2 regions of the Roseateles sp. 22389 genome follow, and region 2 is predicted to be linked to the other one. Evidence: riboswitches for the same ligand, from Rfam matches in the RefSeq annotation. Region 2 holds a riboswitch; the other holds the start of a gene.
The links. Region 2 has a riboswitch for cobalamin ahead of ACTJKJ_RS21960 (TonB-dependent receptor domain-containing protein). Riboswitches for the same ligand answer to the same signal wherever they lie in the genome.
Positions count from the first base shown of each region.

Region 1: linked by a shared signal. The riboswitch ahead of ACTJKJ_RS17165 (TonB-dependent receptor plug domain-containing protein) and the one ahead of ACTJKJ_RS21960 (TonB-dependent receptor domain-containing protein) in region 2 are both predicted to bind cobalamin.

Region 1 is NZ_JBQEOF010000012.1:46,722-50,858, forward strand. Features, by position in the region: gene ACTJKJ_RS17145 (ribose-phosphate pyrophosphokinase) at 1-447, shown strand, start outside; gene ACTJKJ_RS17150 (50S ribosomal protein L25/general stress protein Ctc) at 565-1,182, shown strand; gene pth (aminoacyl-tRNA hydrolase) at 1,295-2,035, shown strand; gene ACTJKJ_RS17160 (hypothetical protein) at 2,037-2,615, shown strand; cobalamin riboswitch at 2,611-2,877, shown strand; gene ACTJKJ_RS17165 (TonB-dependent receptor plug domain-containing protein) at 2,986-4,137, shown strand, end outside.
Region 2 is NZ_JBQEOF010000019.1:106,680-110,816, reverse strand. Features, by position in the region: gene ACTJKJ_RS21965 (isocitrate lyase/PEP mutase family protein) at 1-490, shown strand, start outside; gene ACTJKJ_RS21960 (TonB-dependent receptor domain-containing protein) at 563-2,455, opposite strand; cobalamin riboswitch at 2,526-2,800, opposite strand; gene ACTJKJ_RS21955 (LysR family transcriptional regulator) at 2,935-3,858, opposite strand; gene metE (5-methyltetrahydropteroyltriglutamate--homocysteine S-methyltransferase) at 3,955-4,137, shown strand, end outside.

The sequences.
Region 1 (4,137 bases), on a different contig from region 2:
GGCGGCGTGGTGCGCGCCCGCGCGCTGGCCAAGCAGCTGGGCTGCGACCTGGCGATCATCGACAAGCGCCGTCCGGCGGCCAACGTCTCGGAAGTGATGCATGTCATCGGCGAGATCGACGGCCGCAACTGCGTGATCATGGACGACATGATCGACACCGCCGGCACGCTGGTGAAGGCCGCGGAAGTGCTGAAGGACCGCGGCGCCAAGAGCGTCTTCGCCTACTGCACCCATCCCATCCTGTCGGGTCCGGCGATCGAGCGCATCGCCGGCTCCCACCTGGACGAAGTCGTCATCAGCAACACGATCCCGCTGTCGGAAGCCGCCAAGGCCTGCGGCAAGATCCGCCAGCTGTCCGTTGCCTTCCTGTTCGCCGAGACCATCCGCCGCATTTCGGACGGTGAATCGGTGACCTCCCTCTTCAGCGAGCAGAACAACAACTTCTGATCGCGTTGCCAGTTCCGGCCGCTGTTCGCGAGGACAGCGGCCGTTTCGTGAAGGCGCCTGGTCGCGGGGCCTTCAACCGGAGCGCCATGGGGGTGCTCCGTCAATTTGGAGTCAGATATGAAATTCGTCGCTTTCGAGCGCAAGCTGCAGGGGACCGGAGCGAGCCGCCGCCTGCGTTTCGCCGGCAAGGTGCCCGGCATCGTCTACGGTGCTGGCGAGCCGGCCCTGGTCGAGCTGGACCACAACGCGCTGTACCACGCCATGAAGAAGGAAGCTTTCCACAGCTCCATCCTCGACATGGAAGTGGACGGCAAGACCACGCAAGTGCTGCTGCGTGACTTCCAGATGCACCCGTACAAGCAGCAAGTGCTGCACGTGGACTTCCAGCGCGTCGACGCCACGACCCGCATCACCAAGAAGGTGCCGCTGCACTTCGTCGGTGAAGCCGAGTCGCCGGCCGTCAAGACCGACAAGGGCACCGTGAACCACGTGCTGACCCAGCTGGAAATCACCTGCCTGGCGCAACAGCTGCCCGAGTTCATCGAAGTGGACCTGAGCAACCTGACGATGGGTCACTCGATCCATGTGAACGACCTGAAGCTGGCCGATCACATCAAGATCGTCACCCACGGCAAGCCGAACCCGGTCGTCGCCACCCCGGTGCCCCCGGTCGTGGAAGAGATCGTGGTGGCCGCCGCTCCGGCCGCGGACGACAAGAAAAAGAAGAAGAAGTAATTTCTTCCTCTGCGACGGATACGCAGCTGACGAGGCGCGTGTCCATCGCCCCGAAGAAGGCCCCGCTTGCGGGGCCTTCTGCATTTGGGCTCGACGCTGATAATTCCTCCCCATGATTCGTCTCTTTGTCGGCCTGGGCAATCCCGGCCCGGAATATGAGGACACCCGGCACAACGCCGGGTTCTGGTGGGTCGACGCGCTGGCGCGCGGCCTCAAGGTCACGCCTCAGCTGGACACCAAGTACTTCGGCCTGGTGGCGCGCGTCAACGATGCGCCGGGCGCCGCCGGTCCGATCTGGCTGCTGCAGCCGATGACCTACATGAATCTCTCCGGCAAGTCGGTGGCGGCGCTGGCGCGTTTCTTCAAGATCGCGCCGGAGGAGATCCTGGCGATCCACGACGAGCTCGAGATCGCGCCGGGCGAGCTCAAGCTCAAGCAGGGCGGCGGCAACGCCGGCCACAACGGCCTGAAGGACATGCAGGCCCAGCTGGGCAGCGCGAACTTCTGGCGCCTGCGGCTGGGCATCGGCCATCCGGGCCACAAGGGCGAGGTCGCCGGCTACGTGCTGCGCAAGCCGCCGCTGGCGGAGCGCCAGGCGGTGGAGGACAGCATCGCCAAGTCCTTCGAAGCCTTCAAGCTGATGACCGCCGGCGACATGGCCAAGGCCGTGGCGCTGCTGCATGCCAAGCCGCCCAGACCCAAGCCGCCCCGCCCCGCCCACCTGCCACCGAAACCGGGCGCCCCGACCGGCGTCCCGGCGGGCGCCCCACCGGTGGGGGCGTCGGACGCCGCCACGCCGGCGACGTCCGCTCCCCCCGTGCCCGATCCCGTTCCCCCGACCTCCGGAGCCTGACATGCCGACGCGCGCCCCCTCGATCCTGATGACTGTTGTGCTGGTCCTCATGTTCGGCGCGGCGCGCGCGCAGCCCGAGAGCGCCAAGCCCAAGCCCGCGCAGGAACGCACCTTCGGCTACTACCGCTGCGGCCCGCAGGGCCTGGACCTGCGCGACAGCCCCTGCCCCGACGGCCCGTCGCAGGCGCTGGACCTGCCGCAGGACCGCGTCGATCCGAAGGAGGCCGCCGCCGCGCGCAAGCGCGCCGCCGACGAGTCCCGCGAGCTCGCAACGCGGCAGCGCGAACGCGAACGCCTCGCGGCGCAATCGCCCGCACCCGCCGCCGCCGGCATCGATGGCTCGATCGAGCCCCGGCCGCCGATGGCGTCGACGCGCCCCTCCAAGCCCGCCGATCCGAAGAAGCCCAAGCCCAAGGATCCGAAGCAGCCGCCCAAGAAGAAGCCCAAGCTGCCGAAGTCGCCCGACCCGTCGCTGCCGCCCAAGCCGACGACCAAGCCCGGCAAGAAGGCGCCCGCGATGGTCGGCGATGGCGCCCTCCAGCCACTGCCCAGACGCGGCGAGGCGGAAACACCTCGCTAGAATGCGCGCCGTTGGTGCTCGCGCGGACATTGCGTCCGTGCAGTTAAACGGGAATCAGGAAGCGGGCGCATCGCCGATGCGCGAGCCAACCTGAGCTGTCCCCGCAACGGTAAGTGGCCGCCGGCCGCGCGCCCCGGATCCTGACGAAGGACCCGGCACGCCGCCGGCACTGCCTGTCCCCATGTCCACTGGCGCGTCCGCGCTGGGAAGGACACAGGCAGCGGCCACCAGCCCGGATACCGGCCAACAGGTGGTGCCCGCCAGCCGATCCCGACCCGCCCGCTGGCGGATCGACGACGCAGCCGGCGGCATCGTTCCTCAGACGTCCTGCGGGTGAGCAGGGCCCTGAACCCGTCGTTGGTCCGTTCTCATGCTTCCGTTCGTTTCGCGCGCGCGCGCCGGTGCCCGCTCGCTGCTCGCCTTCACGCCGCTGGCGCTCGCCGCCACAGCCTTCGCGCAGTCCGCGCCCTCCTCCACCCCGGACGTTTCCTCGGCCGACGCCACCGCTTCCGCGAGCCGGCTCGACGAGGTCACCGTCACCGGCTCGCGCAGCCCGATGCGGCTGGGCGACATCGCCGCCGACCTCACCGTCATCCACCGCGACACCATCGAGCGCCAGGGCTTCGGCAACGTCGCCGCGCTGCTGCGCAACGTCGCCGGCCTGCAGATGACCAACAACGGCGGGCCGGGCAACACCACCTCCGTCTTCATCCGCGGCGCCGAGACCCGCCACACCGTCGTCCTGATCGACGGCGTGCGCATCGACGGCCAGTCCACCGGCGGCGCGCGCTGGGAGAACCTGCCGGTCTCGCTGATCGATCGCGTCGAGGTGCTCAAGGGCCCGGCCAGCGCGCTGTACGGCTCCGACGCCATCGGCGGCGTGGTGCAGATCTTCACGCGCCAGGGCAGCGGCCGGCCGCAGCTGGACCTTGGCGTCGGCGGCGGCAACCTCGGCCAGGTCAAGGCCGACGTCGCGCTGCTGGGCGGCACCGCGGACTTCGACTACGCCGGCTCCCTGGCCGTCGACCGCGGCACCGGCTTCAACGCCTACGGCCTCACGACCAGCAAGAGCTTCAATGCCGACAAGGACGGCTGGCGCAACTACAACGGCAGCCTGCGCCTGGGCGGCCACATCGCCGAAGGCCAGCGCCTGGAGCTGCTCGGCCTGAAGAGCCGCAGCGACGTCGGCTACGACGCCGGCAAGAACGCCGACGACCGCGGCATCACCGAATCCATCGCCGCCAAGCTCAGCCTGAAGTCGATCTGGTCGCAGGCGCTGTCGACGCAGCTCTCCGTCGGCCAGTCCGAAGAGAACTACGAGACGCGCCCCAGCGCCCCCTACCTGACCAGAACCCGCATCCGCAGCGCCTCACTGCTGGGCTTCTACCGGATCAATGCCGCGCACCAGATCAATGGGGTGCTGGAGCGGCGCGAGGACCGCCTCGTCAACGCCGACCTGGTCGGCGGCGGGGCCGGCACGCGCAGCCAGAACGCGGTCGGCCTGAGCTACCTCGGCACGCTG
Region 2 (4,137 bases):
CAAGGAGGTGATCCCGACCGAGGAGGCGGTGGGCAAGATCAAGGCGGCGGTCGACGCGCGACGCGACCCGGACCTGATGATCATGGCCCGCACAGACGCCTGCGCGACCTTGGGCTTCGAGGCCGCGGTGGAACGTGCGCTGCGCTTCGCCGAGGCCGGCGCGGACCTGCTGTTCGTGGAGGCGGTGACCACGCCGGAGGAGATCCGCGCGCTGCCGGGGCGCCTGCCGGTGCCGCAGCTGATGAACATGGTGATCGGCGGCAGGACGCCGATCACCGATGCGCAGGCGCTGCAGTCGCTCGGCTACGGCGTCGTGCTCTACGCCAACGCGGCGCTGCAGGGCGCGGTGGCGGGCATGCAGAAGGCGCTCGGCGTGCTGAAGGCGCAGCGCCGGATCGACGAAGACCCGGCGCTGGTCGCGCCCTTCGCGGAGCGCCAGCGGCTGGTGGGCAAGCCCGGGTGGGATGAATTGGAGAAGAGGTACAGCTGAGGGGGCTGGCTGCCAAAGCGCGCATGGACAGCCAGCTCATCGCTGGCGCCCATGCCGCATGGAGGGCCCGGCTCAGAAGCCCTTCATGTCATAGCGCACGCCGACCCAGGCCTGGCGGCCGAGGCCCTGGTAGGCGTAGACCGGCTCGACATCGCGGTCCGCCGCGTTGAGGACCTTGGCCTCCAGGCGCCATTGCGGCAGGAAGCGCCAGCTGGCGCGCAGGTCCAGCAGCGCGTAGCCGCCCAGCGTGGCGCCGATGTCCGGTCGCTTGCCGATGTCGGTCAGCGTCGCCCCCGCGCTCCAGGCGCCGGTGTCGTAATCGACGGAGACACTTTCCTGGTGCGCCGCGCGACGGATCAGCCGCGCGCCGGTGTCGGTGTCCTTCGCATCGAGGAAGTCCACGTTCGCGGCCAGGTTCCAGTTGCCGATGCGGTGCGCGCCGGTCAGCGTCGCGCCGGTGAGCTTGGCCCGGCCGACGTTGGCCGCGCAGCCGAAGGCGAAGTCCGGTGCCGGCGGGCACAGGGTCGGATCGGGGTTGTAGATGATCAGGTCCTTGACCTTGTTGCGATAGACCGTCGCCGACGCGCTGCTCGCGCCGGAGCGCCAGTTCAGGCCGATCTCCGCGCTGCGGCCCTGCTCGGGACGGATGTCGCGGTGGCCGTAGAAGGGGAAGTCGGTGTCGTTGAAGGTCGGCGCGCGGAAGGTCTTGCCCGCCAGCGCCTGCAGCTTCAGCGTCGGACTCAGCGCGATGCTGCCGCCCAGGCTGCCGGTGGTGTTGTCGCCGTAGACCGAGTTCTCGTCGCGGCGCAGGTTGGCCTCCAGGGCGGCCGGGCCGAACAGGCCGCTGTAGCCCGCGATGTAGGCGTTGTTGGTGCGCTTGAGCGTGTCGCTGGTGACGCCGTCCGCCTTTTCCTCGAGGCGCTCGTAGGCCAGCACCAGTTGCTGGTCCGGCGCCAGGCGCAGCGCGTTCTGCCAGGTCGCCTGGTCGCGGGTGGTCTTGAAGCGCGTCGCGTCGGCCAGGCCGCTGACCGAGTCGTCGGTGCCGCGCGCGAACTGCAGCGTCGTCGTCCAGATCGGCGAGAGCGTGCCGCGGTAGTCGAGCGCCGCCTGGCGCGTCTTGAGCCGGTTGCGGAAGTCGCCTTCCGGATGCGCGACGAACTGGTCGTCGAAGGTGGCGCTGTCGTATTGCGCGTTCAGGCGGCTCTGCGTCGCGCTGACGCCGATGCGGTGGCCCTCCGCCGGCGTGAAGCCCAGCCGGGCCGACGCCACCGTGCGGGTGAAGCCGTCCTTGTCCGGGTTGTAGGAACTGTTGTCGCGGTCGCCGCGGATCGCGGTCGTGCCGTCGCTGGTGTCGCGGCTGAGGCTGGCCGCGTAGTCGAAACCGGCCTGCGCGCCGCTGACCGACACGTCGCCTTGGCGCGAGCCGTACTCGCCCACGGCCACGCCGGTGCGCAGCTCCAGCGGGCCCTGGCCCTGGCGGGTGACGATCTGGATCACGCCGCCGACCGCATCGGCGCCGTACAGGCCGGAGGCCGGACCGCGCAGGACCTCGATGCGCTCGATGTTGGCCAGGCTCATGGCCTCGAAGGACACCTGGCCCAGCGTCGCCGAGCCGACCCGCACGCCGTCGATCATCACGACCGTGGCGCTGGTGTTGGCGCCGCGCAGGAAGTAGCCCGCCGTCTGGCCGGGACCGCCGTTGGCCGCCAGCTGCAGGCCGGCGTAGCGGCGCAGCACGTCGGCGACGCTGCCGGCGCCGCTGTCGCGCAGGGTGTCGGCGTCGATGAGCACGACGTCCGCGACGCTGCGGCTCAGCGGCTGGGCCTCGCGGGTGCCGATGACGATGACCGGGTCGAGCGAGGACTGCGCGAGGGCGACGGAGGGGACGGTGGACAGGACCGGGGCGGCGATCAGCGCGGCACGGGCAACGGCGCGCAGCGCGGCGCGGGGACGGGAGGCTTGCATGTCGGAATCACAAAGCGGCGGCAGACGGCCGCTTCCCCGCGGCCGCATGCGGAATGGACGCGTCGCGGGGCGACGGGTCCGCCTGTTGGCCGGTATCCGGGCTGTCGGAAGAACGAACCCGTGGTGCCTTCCCGGACGACCGTCCAGTGGATCCAGCCACGAGTCGCGCGCCGCTGGGGCCGATGCCATCGGGGGTCGACGGCGTCGGCCGGGCGCGCCTTCCGCTTACCGTTGCGGGGGCAGCTCAGGTTGGGGCCGTGGCCGCGGGCGGGCGACCCTTCCTGATTCCCGTTGAACTGCGCCGGCGGAGGGCCGGGCGCGAGCACCAACGGGCGGCATCATAGCGGCGGCCCCGTGGCGCCGATGCCGCATCCGGGCCTCACGACGCGGCGGGGCGCTCGGCACGTCGCCGGCCTCACCGCCAACGGCTTGCCTCTGCACAGGGCGTCGCGGACGACGACCGGCGGCTCGGCGCGCGCTCACAACAGGCTGACGCCGCCCAGGTTCACCAGCGAGGTCTCGCGCATGATCCGCACGAAATCGGCCAGGAAGGGCTTGGCCGCCAGCCGCCCGGTGCTCACCGCGTAGAGCCGGCCGGTCAGGCCCGACGGCCCGATGCGCTGGCGCGCCACGTAGCCCCGCGCCAGGTAGCCCTCGACCGCCCACAGCGGCAGCGCCGCGAAGCCGCGCCCGCTCGCGACCAGCTGCAGCATCGCCACCGTCAGCTCGCTGGTGCGGCGTGGCGGCGTCACGCCCGCGGGTTTGAGCACGCTGCGCACCAGGTCCAGCATCTCGTCGGGCACCGGGTAATGGATGTAGGCCTGCGCGGCGAAGTCCTCGGCCTCCAGCCAGGGCTTGGCCAGCAGCGGGTGCCCCTTGGGCAGCAGCGCCACGATCTCGAAGCTGAACAGCGGATGCACCGCGACGCCCGATTCCTCCGCGTCCACGTCCGAGACGATCGCCAACTCGGCGCGGTCCTGGTGCAGCAGCCCGACCGGATCGGCCTGGAAGCCCGACACGATGTCGAGCTCGACCTCCGGCCAGCGCTCGCGGAAGGCGTCCATCGCCGGCATCAGCCAGTCGAAGCAGGTGTGGCACTCGACCGCGATCCGCAGCTGTCCGGCCGATCCCTCGACCAGCTTGCGCACGTCGCGGTCGGCCTCGTCGATCTGCGGCAGCACCAGCTCGGCGAGCTTGAGCAGCCGCTGCCCCGCCACGCCGAAGCTCAGCGGCGAGGACTTGCGCTCGAAGAGCTCGGTGCCGTAATGGTCCTCCAGCCCCTTGAGCTGGTGCGACAGCGCCGACTGCGTGAGGTTCAGCAGCTGGGCGGCGCGGGACAGGTTGCCGGCCTCGCGCAGGGCCAGCAGCGTGCGCAGGTGGCGCAACTCCAGAGGTGTCTGCATGAGCGATCCTAATGACGAAGGCAAAAAACTTTCGTTTGAATCATAGTTCGCCAGCGGCGAACATTCCGAATCCCATTCAATTTCGAAGAGAACAACATGATTCGGACTCATGTGCTGGGCTTCCCCCGCATTGGCGCCAACCGCGAGCTGAAGTTCGCCCTGGAGCGCCACTGGCGCGGCGAAATCGACGAGGCGGCGCTTCAGGACGTCGCCGCCGAGTTGCGGGCCCGGCACTGGCGCCTGCAAGCCGGCGCCGGCCTGGACCACGTCACCGTGGGC